Regions from separate parts of the Bacillus spongiae genome, predicted to be linked through region 1. Evidence: predicted binding sites of a transcription regulator. Region 1 holds the regulator's gene; the other holds the start of a gene.

Region 1 (8,346 bases):
CACAATCTGTTGATAAGTTGTGGATATCCATGTATAATTTGTGAGCAATCAAAAATAATAACGCTTCCATTTTGAATAAAAATGTGGAAAACTAAGAATAATTATGTGGATAATGTGGAAAAACTCTGTGAGTATTAATGTAGTAGGGTCGTAAATGTGTATAACATTGTGGAAATTATATTAAAAAAACATCCCCTGCAAAAAGGCAGGGGATGGAAGTTATGTTTGTAGTAATTCCCATTCTTCTAAAAGCTCGTCATAAGTTTCTTTCGCTGCCTCTACTTCATCATGAAGTCTTTTCATTGTTTCTACATCTTGAAAATGGGTCGTATCAAATAATTGTGCTTCTTTTTCCGTAATGTCTGACTCTAGCTTTTCAATATTTTCTTCAATTTCTTGAATTCTTCTCGCGCGTTGGCGTTCAAGTTTTTTTGCTTCCTTATCAATACGATGACTTCCTTTTGCTGTTTGTGAAGAGGAGGTTGCTATTTCTTCTCGTTCTTTTTCTTCTAATAAAGCGAGCTCTTCTACTTCTTGCTTTTTCTCAACAAAATAATCATAATCTCCTAAATACTCTTTTGTTTCACTACTGGATAGTTCAACGATTTTAGTTGCGATTCGATTGATAAAATAACGGTCATGTGAGACGAAAAGGATGGTTCCTGGGTAATCAATCAGTGCGTTTTCAAGAACCTCTTTACTATCTAAATCTAAATGGTTCGTTGGTTCGTCAAGAATCAGAACATTTGGTTTTTCCATCATGAGCTTTGCAAGGGCAAGCCGTGCTTTTTCTCCGCCACTAAGTGAATGAACGGGCTTTAAAACATCGTCTCCTGAAAAAAGGAAATTGCCTAAAACAGTGCGAATTTCTTTTTCGGGCTTCAATAAATACTCATCCCATAACTCATGAAGGACCGTTTTATTGGACGATAATTCTGCCTGCTCTTGATCGTAGTAGCCAATCATTACGTTCGTCCCAAACTGAAAGCTTCCTGATAGAGAAGGCAGTTTATTGACAAGCGTTTTTATTAACGTTGATTTTCCTACTCCATTTGGACCTACTAATGCAATGCTATCTCCTTTTGATAAATGGAAATTCAAGTGAGAGGATAATGGTGTGCTTTCATAACCGATAGTAAGGTCATCCACTTTAAGAACATCATTCCCACTAGGTCGCTCAATGCCAAAGGAGAAATGAGCAGATTTCTCAGAACTTAACGGTTGAGACATGAGGTCCATCTTTTCAAGCTTTTTTCGTCTGCTTTGTGCCATTTTGGTTGTAGAGGCGCGAGCTAGATTGCGTTGAATATAATCTTGCAGTTTGGCTACTTCCGCTTGTTGACGTTCAAATTGTTTACTTTCACGTTCATAGTCTTCGGCTTTTTTATTTAAATAATCGCTATAGTTACCGTGGTATTTCTTCGTATTTTTTCTTGAAATTTCATAGACTTTCGTAACAACTTTATCTAGGAAATAGCGGTCATGGGAAACAATGAGAATGCTACCTGGGTATCCTTGTAAAAATTGCTCAAGCCAGGAAAGTGTTTCAATATCCAGGTGGTTTGTCGGTTCGTCTAGAATAAGGAGGTCAGGCTTTGTTAAAAGTAACTTAGCCAGTGCTAGCCTTGTCTTTTGTCCTCCACTTAAAGTGGAAATTTTCGTTGAATAGTCAAAGTCCGCGAAATTTAGTCCATGAAGAATGGTCCGAATATCCGATTCGTATTGGTACCCACCTATGTCTTTAAATTTCACAGTAAGGAGATCATATTCTTGAACGATTCTCTCATATCGTTCTGTGTCATCGTATACTTCAGGAGATGCCATGCTGTGTTCTAGTTTGCGTATTTTTCCTTCAAGTTGGCGAACATGGTCAAAGGCGGAAAGCATCTCTTCCCAAATAGATAAATTGGATTCAAGTCCTGTATGCTGCGCCAAATACCCCATTGTTACATGTTTCGGTTTAATGATTTCACCTGAATCATAAGATAGCTGATTGGAGATAATTTTTAATAGAGTCGATTTTCCCGCTCCATTACGACCAACTAATGCAATTCGATCGTTTGATTTTATTTCTAATTTTATATTCGATAAAATAAGTTCAGCACCAAAATGCTTTGTCACATTATTTACTTGTAATAAAATCATGATTTCACCTCATTTATACTATTAGTGTATCGTATTTAAAAGCAAATGAGCAATAGCATAACTTGTGAAGTAGGTAACAGACAGAAATAGAAAAATGGTGTATGATATGAAGAGAAGAGTATCTCGATCGTTTGTCTATATAAAAAATAATGAAAGTGACAAAATGGAAGCGCTAACAGAATTCAAAAACAAGTAAAGCCACAAGAGCTGTTCTATTTAGATGATATACAGTGGTGAAAGAGATGGCGGGGGGATAAAAAATGAATCAAGACACAATGAAAATACCGCAAGCTACAGCAAAACGCTTGCCGCTATATTATCGCTTTATTCAAAATTTACATTCATCGGGGAAACAACGAGTTTCCTCAAAAGAATTAAGCGAAGCAGTAAAAGTAGATTCAGCAACCATTCGACGGGATTTCTCTTATTTTGGAGCACTCGGAAAAAAGGGCTATGGTTATAATGTCAATTACCTATTAAGTTTCTTTAGTAAAACATTAAGCCAGGATGAGGTCACAAAGGTAGGTTTAATAGGGGTTGGTAATTTAGGAACAGCTTTCCTTCATTATAATTTCTTGAAAAATAATAATACTAAAATTGAGGTAGCCTTTGATGTTAACCCAGAAAAGGTAGGGATGGAATTTGGTGAAGTGCCTGTCTTCCCTCTCGCTCAATTAGAAGAAAAACTTCTTGAAGGGAATATAGAAGTGGTCATATTAACCGTTCCAGCTCCAGTAGCACAAAGCATTACCGATCGGTTAGTCAACGCGAATGTGAAGGGGATTTTAAACTTTACACCAGCGCGCTTAAATGTTCCTGCTTCTATTCGTATCCATCATATTGATTTAGCAGTCGAGCTGCAGTCACTTGTCTATTTCTTAAAAAATTATTCAAATGATGACACGGAAACGTCACAAGAAGGTCTATAAGAAATTAGGATTTAACGGTATAATGGTGTAATATATTACTGAGGAGGTGTAGCGTAATGCCAGGTCCAGGTAGTCTTGTAGCAATCGTCGTAGTTGCATTATTAATTTTCGGTCCGAAAAAATTGCCCGAGCTAGGGAAAGCAATGGGAAATACGTTGCGCGAATTCAAAAATGCCACTAAAGGCTTAGCGGATGAAGATGAAAAAAAAGATGTTAAGTAAATGCTAGGTGAAGAATCATGAGTCAAAATCAAATGACTGTTTATGAACATATAGATGAATTAAGAAAACGACTTCTCATCGTGGTCGTTTTCTTACTGTTTGCCATTGTGATAAGTTTTTTTCTTGCTGAACCACTCATTCGCTTTTTACAAAATGCCGATGAAGCAAAGGAACTAACGATGAATGCATTTCGTCTGACGGATCCATTGAAAATCTATGTTCAAGTAATCTTATTTTTATCCTTACTAATGACACTGCCTGTGATTCTTTATCAGGTGTGGTCTTTTGTATCTCCAGGATTATATGAAAAAGAAAAACGTGTGACGTTAAGCTACATCCCGATCGTAATGTTATTGTTTGTTGGTGGGCTTTCTTTTTCCTATTTTATTCTGTTCCCATTCGTGGTAGATTTTATGCTGAATTTATCTACCAATCTTGAAATTGAACAAGAAATCGGTATTAATGAGTATTTTGAATTCTTATTTCAAATGACCATCCCGTTCGGTTTCTTATTTCAGCTACCCGTTATCATGCTATTTTTGACAAGACTTGGTATCATTACGCCAATGCTTATGTCCAAAATGAGGGTATATGCGTATTTCATTTTGTTTATTATTGCAGCGATGATTACGCCACCTGACCTTATGTCCCACTTACTCGTAACGGTCCCACTATTCATTTTGTACGAGATTAGTCTGTGGATTTGTAAGATAGGCTATCGAAAGGTATTAATTGCTGAGCAAAAAAGAGAAATGGAAGAATAATTTATAAGTTTTATACAGAAGCCACCTATTATCTGTCGATAATAGGCGGCTTTTTTTGTTTGATTGATAAGTTTCCTTTCGTTTATTCATAATAGATAGTAGTGAATGACGAGGAATAAAGATTGTTGAGTTTTACCAGTAGCCTTAAGAAAATCTTAAGAAAATATGTAAATAAATGATAAGTTTTTTCTAGTACACTAAAGCTAAAGAGAAATCGTTCAGGAAAGAAGGCGGATCAATGGATAACTATTTTGTCTTAGTGGTGGATGATGAAAAAGAAATTCGGGACGCGATTGAAATTTATTTAAGGAACGAAGGCGTGACCGTTTTAAAGGCAAAAGATGGTGTAGAAGCCTTAGAAATGATTAATGAACATCCCATCCATCTGATTATATTAGATATTATGATGCCAAGACTTGATGGCATTTCAGCGACTTATAAAATCCGTGAAGAGAAAAACATACCAATTATCATGTTAAGTGCTAAGAGTGAGGATACGGATAAAATTTTGGGTTTACAAGTGGGAGCAGATGATTATATTACAAAACCGTTCAACCCTATGGAGCTTGTTGCTCGCGTGAAGTCTCAATTAAGAAGGTATGTTAATTTTGGGTCTATTGAGGGGAAAAACGATGTGATTGATTTACATGGATTGACCTTGGAGCAATCAGCCAAACAAGTGACAGTGCATGGAGAGCCTGTCAGGCTTACGCCAATTGAATATAAAATTGTTAACTTATTAATGACGAATGCTGGCAGGGTGTTTTCAGTCAATGAAATTTATGAACGGGTATGGGATGAACCTTACTATAATGCAGAAAATACAGTAGCCGTTCATATAAGAAAAATTCGCGAAAAAATTGAAATTGACCCGAAAAATCCAAGGTATTTAAAGGTGGTGTGGGGGATTGGATACAAAATGGAAAAATAGATGGGTGCTAGGAATATGGTTAATTCTGCTTACTTTTGGGTTCAGTGGACTCGTCCTATTTAAAATGAATGGCCTTTTTTACACTAAAAGTGATTATTCGGAAACCTATGCTTTTAAGGATCAATACTTTCTTTTTATTCAGGATTTAGAAGAGAATGAGTTAAATGGTTTCACTTTAGAAGAAGCCAAAACATTAATTAGCTTACCAGATATTCACAGTAGTGAATATGGGTTTATTGATACGAGCGGCATTGAAATCGAGAGAATTAAAGAAGAGTATGAATATGCACTTAATAGTGCAATCGATACAGGAAACTTAGAGGAAGTTGAATCCCTTATCGTAGAAAGAAATGAAAAAATTGAGGAAATAAAGAAAAGTGCTCAAAGTCTTCAAAGTGATGAGTATGTGATGCAAGAAATTTTGAAAGAAAGAGAACAACAAATAGAAGATTATTATAAAGAGAGTGAAATTAAATCTTCCTTTTTTAAGGAACAAAAAAATGACTTTCTTTACCATTTTATAAATCAAACAAACGGAGAGATTTACACAAATATACCAAATTTAAAAGGTGAAGTAGAAAATTATTTTAACGAAAATAACATGGTGTATGTAGCCGAAGAATCAATTCCAATTGGAAGAGATCTGCTGAATCGATTTGGGTGGATCGATATTCCCCCTGAGCTGTCAGGAATGATAGATGGTTGGATCGCTGTTCCAACGTCTTCAACTAATGCTATAGCACAAGAGTTTGAAAAATATGAACAGGAACAAATAGTATTTATCCTCTATGTTCTTATAAGTATAGTTGCTCTTATTTTATGCTTTTTTATTGGGAGAAAATCGAAGAGCATTCATACTTTTATGGAAAAATGGAGCGCGTTTTTATATAAGCTACCCGTTGATGTCAGAATAAGTACGTTCCTTATAGTTGTCTTATTAGGTTTGACGTTTTCTAATCACCCAAGGGAATATATATGGATACCATGGCTGCGATTTTGGTATAGAGATTATGCTTTTATTGACCTAATTATGCTTTCGCTTATCGTAGCGGTTGTATGGCTCCTACTGTTTTTATATGGAAAATCCATTTTAACTAACATAAAAAAAGGCAGGAAAATTAAGCAGGAGTGGAGTAAATCACTGCTTTATAAATTATTCACTAATGTTGAAAAAATGGTGAATCGAAGTTTCCGTTTTCTAGTAGTCCTATTAATCGCTATCATTGTTGGTTTATGCATTGCCAGTTTGGTAACTGCTTTAAATCCAAATGTGGTATATTATTCGAATTATTATTTAGTAATATTAGAATTTTTTATAATTCTTCTCGTGGTAATTGGAATTCCTGTAATAATTATTTTAGTCAGAAGAAGTAGATATTTAAACAATATTATAGAAAAAACAAATGAACTAGTCGCAGGTGAACGCGGAGAAGAGTTACCTACAGTAGGTGATCATTCGTTGGTCATACTTGCAGGTAATATTAACAAGCTTGAAGAAGGAGTAAAACTATCCCTAAATGAACAAGCAAAAAGTGAGCGCCTAAAAACGGAGCTAATTACGAATGTCAGTCATGATCTACGTACACCCCTTACGTCCATTATTACGTACACCGAATTACTGAAAGTAAAGGGTGCATCCAATGAGGAGAAGGAAGCGTACCTTGACATTATTGATCGGAAATCAAAACGGTTAAAGCTGCTCATTGATGATTTATTTGAAGTATCAAAAATGGCCAGTGGGAATATGGAACTAACGAAGCACAGGGTAGACCTCGTCCAGCTGTTGCAGCAGGCTTTAGCGGAACATGATAATGCAATTAATGATTCAAGTCTGCAGTTTCGCATAACGAATCCTAAAGAGCCTGTACTTGCGATTGTAGATGGTCAAAAACTGTGGCGCGTTTTTGATAATTTAATTGGAAATACTCTAAAATATGCACTCGAGAACTCGCGCGTTTATATCGATATTTCAATGATGAAGAATCGAGCATTGATTACGTTTAAAAATGTTTCAAAATATGAACTAAGTCAAAATACAGATGAACTGTTTGAAAGGTTTAAAAGAGGAGATGCATCACGTCATACGGAAGGGTCTGGACTTGGCCTTGCGATAGCGAAATCAATTGTTGATCTTCATGGTGGGGAAATGGATATTGAAGCTGACGGAGACTTATTTAAAATAAGGATCTCATTGAAGATAAATGAGGACATTGAAACGGTGGAATAGGAGGAGGATGTAGTGAGTAAATTTGATTTTTCAGAGGCGTACAGCTTGTTTTATAAACGATTATTTCATATAAGCTATTCCATTACTCGGGATAAATACCTTGCAGAGGATGTCGTACATGAAACGTTTATAAAAGCGATCGCAAAAGCTGAAACTGTCAAAGATGAGAGGAAATTGGGTGCGTGGCTTTGTGCCATTGCATCCCGAACGGCCATCGATTTTATTCGAAAAGAAAAGAAGTATAAAGGGATGCAGGTGGGACCAGAGGCCTTTGAAAGTTTCGAGACAGCCACTACGCAAAATGTTGAGGAAGAAGTAGAGTTTGCTTTGTTGGAGGAGGAAGTTGTAAGTGCGATAAAAAGGTTGAATGGACGGTATCAAGATGTACTGATGCTTAAACTTCGTCCAGGTCTACAGGAACAGGAAATTGCGAAAGTACTCGCTATCAATTCTAATACTGTAAAAACAAGAATTTATCGAGGACGAAGACAATTAAAACAAGTATTTCAGGGAAGCACAGCTTAATGAATAATATAAGAAAAGGATAATTAGTGATTTTTGACACTAACTACCCTCTAAGGTTGGACCATATGAAGAAATGGTCTATTTTTTTTGCATTTTTTTTAATTTAAAATGAATATTGAACATACGTAGTCCTGATCTAAAATCAATTGTCGCAAAAAAGATAAGGAAGTAGGTAAAAAATCCCCATCCGCTTTCATTGACATTATAAATGGCAAAATACGTAAATAAAATGCCGAGTAAAGTATAGAAGAAGCCTGCAAACAATGGTGATGGTCTCATAATATTTCCTCCATATAAAATAACGTTCACACTGTGGTGAGGACGAAAAACAAGCTACATGATTAGTTGAAGTAATGTGATGGCTTGTTCTTTAAAACTTATACGATCATTTGCCGTAAATTGAATGATCGCCACAAGTGTATTCATGCCAACATGGGCAATGATTGGAACTACAATTCTTTTCGTATGAACATATAAAAAGGCGAAGGTAAAGCCCATCGTCGTATATAAAATAAGATGGGATAACTCTTGATGTGCTAGTCCGAAAAGAATGGAACTAATGAATGACGCAGCAAAGAATGGCATTCGTTTATAGAGTGCCCCA
Region 2 (8,346 bases), on a different contig from region 1:
TATTTTGTTATAATTCAACTTGGATAATATGTTTTTAGAGGTGATAGTTATAAGAAAAATATTTTTTTTATTAGTGATTAGTATTGTAATAGTAAGTTTTTCGGCTGTTATAGATGGAGAGTTTTATAAAGATGTATATTCTGATCAGCAAGGTAGAGTGGTCTTAGATGTTGGCCTTCCATTTAATTTTCTCACAGAGGTTTTTCCTCACGGAATTGAGTTACCTGAAGAATCAAAGGAGAAATTACAAACCTATTTTGTTAGATCGGATATCAAGATGGTTACTCAATTCCATGCTGTAACTTATTGCTTATCAATATTTGTTACATGGATTGTATTAATCATAGCACTACTAACTTTAAAACTTATCATTAATAAGAGGAGTAAGCGATCTGAATAATTCCCTTCCTTCAATGAATATAACCATTTATCTCTCAAATAAAAAAGTGTAGCCATAGCCACTTCATAAAGAAGGTTCTATGGCTTTACCTACATATTTAATATTACGTAAATTAACCCTACCTTCTACTCTTCCTTTATCTGGTTTATGAATTCAACAATAAAGAAACACAATTAATAGAATGCTATCTTCGCTTTTCGGCATACACCATTAACTCTCGTTTGATCATGAATCGTGTATACTTTTCAGACTACCTATTCATACATTAATCATTGACTACTATTATTCCTCGCTCCTTTATGAGCAACATATAAACTAGTCTCCTAGTTTGTGCTGTCGTTAAATGAATAAAAGTAGGTTTTTTTTCATTGGAAAGTAAGCTTGTAATAAAACGGTTACTTCCTTTATTAATATGTAAAAATAACAAAATGATAAGGTGTATGAAAAAGTTAGCATACTTTAACCTTATCTATTATTAAAGTAACCATCCAAGGAGAAATACAAGTTGAAATAAAAAGATCGTAAGGGGAATGATAGAAATTATTTTTAACCATTTCTTCTTTATCACAATCCCAAGTGTTAACAAAATTAAACCCAATACAAGCGTAGCAAAGATCATAACTACTGACATTTACATGAACCTCCAAATATTCTTATTTTCCATAGCTTCACAATTTCCATTATATTAATTTGACAAAATACGAAGCTTCATCAAATTACATAAGGCGTGTGCAATGGGGAACTCTTTACAATTTAGATATTTTACGAACCTAAAGCATGATTATCGCTATTTACCTTATAAATCCAACGACATAAAAAGGCTGTTTGGGTCCTCTTTGTAATCAGAAAAAGGCTTACAATACTGAAAACCAAAACTTGTATATAGTTTCCTAGCAGGTTTGAAAGCATCCATTGACCCTGTTTCCAAACTTAACTTTCGGTACCCTCTTCGCTTTGCTTCTGCGATGATGAATCCAAGGAGCTCTCTTGCAACGCCTTTCCTTAAATGTAATGAAGAAGTCCGCATTGATTTTATCTCTCCATGTTGATCATCAAGCTCTTTAAGTGCACCGCAGCCCATTAATTGTTCTTCTTCCCAGACACTCCAAAAAGTAATATCTGGTTTTTTTAATTCTTCAAGATTTAGTGCGTGAATACTCTCTGGTGGAGAATGAACTCCCATTCCTTGTAGATGCTCTCCCACTAGTTTAATCACGTCATGTCCTGTTAAGTCATCTATTTTAATCTCCATTAAAATTTCCACCTTTCTTATTTATCATTACATCTATTCAATAGGTTGTTGATAAAACAAAAAATACTCTTGTTTACTTCGTTTGCCTTCTTATCAAGAAGCTTATAATAATGGACGTATGTAATAACACCACTAATAAAATAGTCATAATTAATTCCTCATCTGTTGATGCATTCAAAATCAAAGCAACTACCCATAGAAAAAACAACGTAGAAATGAAAATTAAGATTGAATTTCTGAATACATCTTTCATCTTTCATCCTCTCCTTCTATCAAAACATATGGTTGATTCAAAGGTGTTAAACACTTTATTGCGATTACTTCTATACCTTTTCACCGATGTGAATAAGGTCATGAAAAGTCAATAGAAAAACGTACGCACCAATTGCATTTTCTATTTCATTAATTTCCTACTATTTCAAATACTTTCTTATATCTTATAGTTGTGAATGCTAAAATGCTACTAATGAGAGAAAATAATTCCTAAAAAAACTTTAATAGAAGAAACCGAATCAAATAGACTTATTGGGGGTTTGTAAGAAACGGCAACTATTTTTTATTCTTCTTTTTCTTCCTAATGTATATTAATAACCCTTACTCTAAGCTAAAAAAGAAGTCCCAAACGGTACTTATTGGGACTTCTTTAAGTGAGGTTCGTTCACTCAACCTCATCTGACTTCTTCATCTATAAGAACATACTTATTTTAATTTAATAAAGTCACTTGCTAGTACGACATATCCTAGTGGATTCTCATCATTATCAACAAAGAAAAGATTTCCGATACAATTTCGATTATCTTTTTCTACAAAAACTGTTAGGTGACGGATCCCGTCGAGATTAATTTCTAGTTCAATTCGAACCCCGGGTGGAATTTCAAAAGTTTGACTATCAATGATGATAGGCTTAAGAGGATCATCTAAATTAAACGCCGTTACTGTCGCAATACAGTCTTTTTTAGAATCCCCATTTCCTAATTCATAAACAGCACCAGTCGCATCCATCGGCTTAAGAAGAACCCCGCAGTTTTCCCTTATACTACATTTTGATTGAGTCATAGTAACACCTCCTTTTCTAGTAGATATAATATTTTATGCTTCTTAGCATTTTTTGATATAGACAAGTATCTTGTTAATGGTAGATTTATTAGTGGATAGCTAGAAATAGGAGCTTCTTTATTGAAATCTGAATAGTAGATTCCCCCATAATTATCAAAGTCCGACTTACTTTTTGGTTATATCTCTTCTCGAGAAAAGCTTCTACCTCACGTGATAGATTGACTCTATATCACAATGATGAGTAGTTAATCGGACAGAAATCTATATAATTTCGCGTCAATTTCTCTAGATTCTGCTTTTTTGAGCCTGACTTAATTGTTGCCATTCCAGTGCGAATACTAACGCTATTTTAAAATTACTAATCCCCTTCATTTCTTTCAATGTAACGGTGTTGCAGCCAAGTCCCTAAACCATTACCTTGCATGGTTCCATGTATTAGAGAGCATTCGTCATCAAATGAAGTTACAATGAACGATATAATAATTAAAGGAAATTCAATTCCAAATGCGGAAACATAAGATACATTTAGGTTATTTCTTATTCAACTAACGGAGTAGTGTAGTTGAATAAGAAGGAAATGAAGGGATGAATGAATTGCCAATACTACGTATTGATGCATTCCAATTGAAATAAAAGAGCCTTAAAATAAAAATATTTTTAAAAATTTTCCACGCCAATGCTACACTTCTGATGTAGCTATAATCAAAAGAGGCCACGGATTTTTTGCCCTTAAAAGGACAAAGGGTGAACAATAAAACACAAGCCCGTACCAAAAAATAATTATTTATTCCAAACACAAAGACCCTAAGCGAAGTAAATTCCTAGGGTCTATTCTTTCGAGCAGAGTTTATTCGAGGAGGTGATAACAATACGGACAAGTATCAGAAGCTCTGCTCTTGTATCAATATATGTTGGACTTGCTTATTGGTTATAAGAAGAATGTCTATTTTTTCAAAATGCGAAAAAATAGGCCATATTTCATTCCACCCTTTTAAGGCTAGATTTCTTACTTCACAGCAACTCAAACTTATGAGCTCCTGCATTACCATGAGAAGTAAAAGAAATTCCCTTTACGCCAGTGATCACTTGAGAGACGAAAAACACAACGAATCACCCGCTTGCTTATCAAAAAACATCATCATATATACATAATCATTAATATGGCTAACAAAAAAAACACCGAGTTTTCAATTTCCAGAATCCCTACTTTTTTGATAGACATTTTCTTTCCATAAAATAAAAATGCTCTTAATACACTTGGAATATACGCAATTAGAAATAATCCATTCCCTGTGATAAGTAAAAGGATAGGTATTAACGCATGATAGCCCCATGAATACCATTTATACTTTGGATTCTTTTTTTCACGAATCATTGTTTTGACATAAAAAGTACTACCAAGGAAAAAAAGAAACGATAATATGGCTAAAAACCAGGCCATTTCATCAAGCGAACCCACCCCTAAATAATAGCTTGCAAGCCCTCCTACACAAAACGAACTAATCGCTGTTACATCATTCCAAAAAGCTCTTTCTCGATTGATTTTAGCAAAATATATATTAATGATGAAAAAGGGAATCATGGCTATACCAAAATAAATCAACCTCCACTCATATAAAAGGGGTGGAATAAGGAAAAGGAATGCCAAACCTAAATAAATACTCGCCCATTTTCCGTGAAGACTAGGCTTCTTCCTTCTTAAAAATAATAAGAGCGGATATGTAGCTAAATATAAAAACAACCAGCCGAAAAATAAAGGAAGATGAAATAAACTTGGGTTTCCAATAATGCTACTAAGCAAAAAGGGAAGGATCAACATAGCCCACGCTCCATGCTGTTTAGGCAAAATTACTTTCATTTCAGTCACTTCCATTCCATAAAGACTATACGAGCATTTTATCAAACAAAGAACCGTCAATATGTGATTTGTATCACATATTAGCGTTTGAATAATAGTCCTTCCTTCCATCTTAAGGCGGATGAAAAACCATTCTTCCGTTTGTTATGGTTTCTTCTCGTATTGATTATACTAATAGAATAAATGAACAAACCGGAGGGTAAACGATGAAAAACAAAAAAAAGAAGCAACAAATGAAAAAGAATACAAATTCTAATGAAGCAACTACTCAAATCCAAGAAGAAATTCTTAATCGCCGAGCAGAATACTACAATCGACTTATCTAATTGATAGGCTATACAAACTAATAGAAGGATCACTTTGAGAATAGTACTTAGCAATCAGTCATAAACCTTCAGCTGAAAGAGTTTATGTACTGATTCTTGGTATTCCTTTAAAATGCATACTGGTGGAAAAAGTCGTATAAAGTGGCTCTAATATAGCCAAACCGTCAACAATGACCTTGCTTGGTTTCATGTATTTGAAAGGTTTCAGCAACAGAGAACGAAATCACGATGAAAGGCTTGATTATAAAAAGATTTTTTTACAAAATATTGAAACTTCGATACATTGATATTACCAAATGTCAAAATTATTATACAAGGGGCGAAAATATGTTGCTATTAATAGTAGCCATCGTATCTATTGTTATATGGAGTGCGCTTTCCCGAGAACTTATAATATCATCAAAAGAGAAAAACAGAGGAAAAATAATAACTTTAATGTCCGCAGATACATTTTCAACGGTAGTTCTGACTATATCACTTTTTCAAAATATCCAATCTTAAAATCCTCTAAATAGTTAGATAATAAAAAAGTAGCTTAATTAAAAAGCCAACTAAATCAAAACGAAACTTCCAATTTTATAGAAGTTTCGTTTTTAAAATGAAAATTCATCGATTGCATCGTTCATGTTTTTCAATTCTTGCGCTGAATGCTGAATCGTAATGTTTAGAAAAAAAAGGTTTGTTATATATCTTTAGTTAGAGCAGCTATTAGTTGAAGATGTTATAGTGTGTAGTTCAAAGACTTTGTTCACCACCAAATCAGCTGTATTCTCGACTGGAGGCATCCATAATCCTGTTATGGGTCCATATACGATTGGATTAAGCTCCACCTCATAGCCTCCAAATGGATATGCCTCCTTTGTCGGTAGGTATCCAAGATATCCGTTTGTATAGCCACCAAAAAAAGCAAGATTGCTTTTAAGCTTTTCTTGAACAATAAGAGCAGATTCCGAAAAAGGCTCCATTGGTATTCCTGAAAATAAGCCTTCGTTTAGTTGAAATAGTTGAATTTCCAACTCAATGGATATGTGTCTATTTTGCTGATTGTACTTATCTACCATAGCCGTAAGCCACTTATTTGGATTCACTCCCCACTGTTCTTCAGCTGCTGCCGCCATTTTTTTTAGTTCATCAGGTTCAGGAATTGCTTTTAAATCCAATGGCACCTTATCAGAAATTATTTCAAGCTTGGAAATAGATTTGAAAGGAGTAGATGGAATCATCGTAAGAACATTCCCACTCAATACATAGGCCATTTTCCTTAACGCTTCCATTGAACCACGGTACTTAGCGTTAACATTTCCAGTTGCACACTGTACAATGATTACTGGACATTTAAATGTGGATTCTAGAATTTCGCGTGTTAATCCCGGATAATCTGCTGATAAGATATCACTATCCTTCTTTAATACATTAGGGTGTGCAGTACAAAACACAATGGCTCCGGATAGCTTTTGTGTATGTTTATTTCGAGCTACTAAAATGCCTATCCGTTTATCAACAATACCATTTTCATTTGTTCCCATTATTACTTTACCATCAGGCGTATTTTCTCTTCGATTTACACCTATGTCCCCTGTTGTAACATTCCAACCAACCTCAGAAGGCTCCAAATTGTTGTTTGCATTAACTGCCGCTTTAACAACATTTCTTATCAATATTGTTTTATAAGCTTTTACTACTTCACTATGACTGACTGTAGCAGGTCCTGAATGAGTATGGCTATAGACAATAGTTATTACTTCAATAGAAATATTTAATTCCATGGCTATTTGCTGACGGACTCTTAAAGTATCTTCAACGAGCATTCCAATATTATCGACACTAATAAAAACCGTTTTCGTTTTGTTGCTTTCAAACACAAACGCTGTCGCATATATTCTTTCATTAACGTTTGTAATCCCTGTTGTTCTATGATATCCAATAAAGTCAATCCCTAAAGGTGGTGTAATATCCACCTTGTACACTCCTACTCTACTCATTCAAATCTCTCCATCTTCCTATGACATTGATCTCATTGCTTACTTAACTATCATGATTATATTACAATTATTTCAAATACAACCTAATTATACAATTAAAAAAATGGAAAAGATCGCATTTCTTATTAGAGGAATGCGATCTTTCTTAGATTTTATGTTCAATTTGCCTGTTCATGGTTTCATTATTTCTAATAAACCATCATCATCCATATTTCGGATAGATACTATCTTTCCATTTTCATTGAGATTAATTCTTGCCGTGATAATTGCAGTGTTTTTTTGATTGTCTTTTGTATATTCCACTTTTACTTCATAATCATATGCATTATCTTGAACTAGTTTCATCTCAATAGAAGTTGGTTTTAATTGAAACCCATATCCATATGCAAATGTTTGAAATAGCATAATTTGATTAGATTTAATCATTTCTTCCCAATTCACAACGAGAGGCTTATAGTTTTCTTCGACATACTCTTCTAGTTCAGGTGGAAATGCTCCATCTTGTTCAAAAGCATCCTTTAGTTCATCACTAGGCCCTGTGAACTCTTTTTCCAAAAAAGTTCGAATAGTTTTCTCATCCACTGTTTCTGAAAAGCAACCGACAAGTAAAACAATAACAGGCACCAAAACGAATAAATTCTTGATGAAACTAATGATATTTTTCATAATTTCAACCTCCTCAGTAACAACTTATACGTACAATAAGGAGGAATATTTCATTTTCTTAAAAATAAAAGCGATATTTTATTGTAGCATTTGTCCAATTCTTTAAAATCTAACCTTCTTTATTCGGTAATAAGTAGACTACCTAATTCGTTACCAGAAAACAAAGAATCCTAGCTCCACACCTTTTCTAATGTACTTCTAAATATCAGATCAAGATGATGTGTAGGGTCTTGTATATTGATATTTATTTGCTTTGAATATTCTCTTAGTCTTATGATTTCCTCATTTAAAAACTGGTTTATGATTTCAACTTTCGGTTCATAATTAAGCTCTTCTCCGTTTATTTTTCTTTTTAATAAGATTTGAATTTGTTTCTTTAATTCCCCATCAGGTAATAGATCCTCTAGTAATCTTGGGAACTCTAATGGTGGAAACTCATTATATTTTTCTATCCATTTCGCAGCTAATACTGGTCTTAATACATAGAAATATTTTTTTATTCTTACTTCATCCCCTTGCAAGTATTCACGAAAATTCTTACTTGCCATATTTAAGTAGTGGTGTAAACAGGAGTTCGGAGCAAAAATATCCATACTAAGCTCTTTCATCTTGTCAACAGTAGAGAAAGCTTGATAATAGACAATCCTTGACCTTAGCCATTCTAGTAAAGGGGGGTTGGATTTTCTAAATAGCCTCAATGCCTTTGTAAGTTCCCAGCCAGATATATCTAATAAATCATTAATTGGTAATTCAATTACATCTCTTTTCTTCCCGATCCCCATTTGGTCAATTGCTAGATAATCATT

The links. The regulator Rex, encoded in region 1, represses fermentation and respiration genes when NADH is low (regulators of the CRP and FNR family bind a similar motif). The targets are predictions, from matches to a motif close to TTGTGAAATATTTCACAA.
Region 2: WAK64_RS19915 (YwiC-like family protein) is a predicted target of Rex. The motif match lies at 4,628-4,645, and genes of this name have one in related genera.

Annotation. Positions count from the first base shown of each region.
Region 1 is NZ_JBBAXC010000027.1:6,609-14,954, forward strand. It holds gene WAK64_RS20795 (ABC-F family ATP-binding cassette domain-containing protein) at 220-2,145, opposite strand; gene WAK64_RS20800 (redox-sensing transcriptional repressor Rex) at 2,406-3,074, shown strand; gene WAK64_RS20805 (twin-arginine translocase TatA/TatE family subunit) at 3,131-3,295, shown strand; gene tatC (twin-arginine translocase subunit TatC) at 3,313-4,059, shown strand; gene WAK64_RS20815 (response regulator transcription factor) at 4,298-4,990, shown strand; gene WAK64_RS20820 (sensor histidine kinase) at 4,968-7,217, shown strand; gene WAK64_RS20825 (RNA polymerase sigma factor) at 7,230-7,742, shown strand; gene WAK64_RS20830 (YdiK family protein) at 7,821-8,021, opposite strand; gene WAK64_RS20835 (CPBP family intramembrane glutamic endopeptidase) at 8,076-8,346, opposite strand, start outside.
Region 2 is NZ_JBBAXC010000023.1:26,471-34,816, forward strand. It holds gene WAK64_RS19890 (hypothetical protein) at 876-1,031, opposite strand; gene WAK64_RS19895 (GNAT family N-acetyltransferase) at 1,197-1,652, opposite strand; gene WAK64_RS19900 (hypothetical protein) at 1,726-1,905, opposite strand; gene WAK64_RS19905 (hypothetical protein) at 2,352-2,708, opposite strand; partial or broken gene WAK64_RS19910 (IS1595 family transposase) at 3,093-3,226, shown strand; gene WAK64_RS19915 (YwiC-like family protein) at 3,847-4,566, opposite strand; gene WAK64_RS19920 (neutral/alkaline non-lysosomal ceramidase N-terminal domain-containing protein) at 5,585-6,874, opposite strand; gene WAK64_RS19925 (hypothetical protein) at 7,046-7,540, opposite strand; partial or broken gene WAK64_RS19930 (nucleotidyltransferase domain-containing protein) at 7,711-8,346, opposite strand, start outside.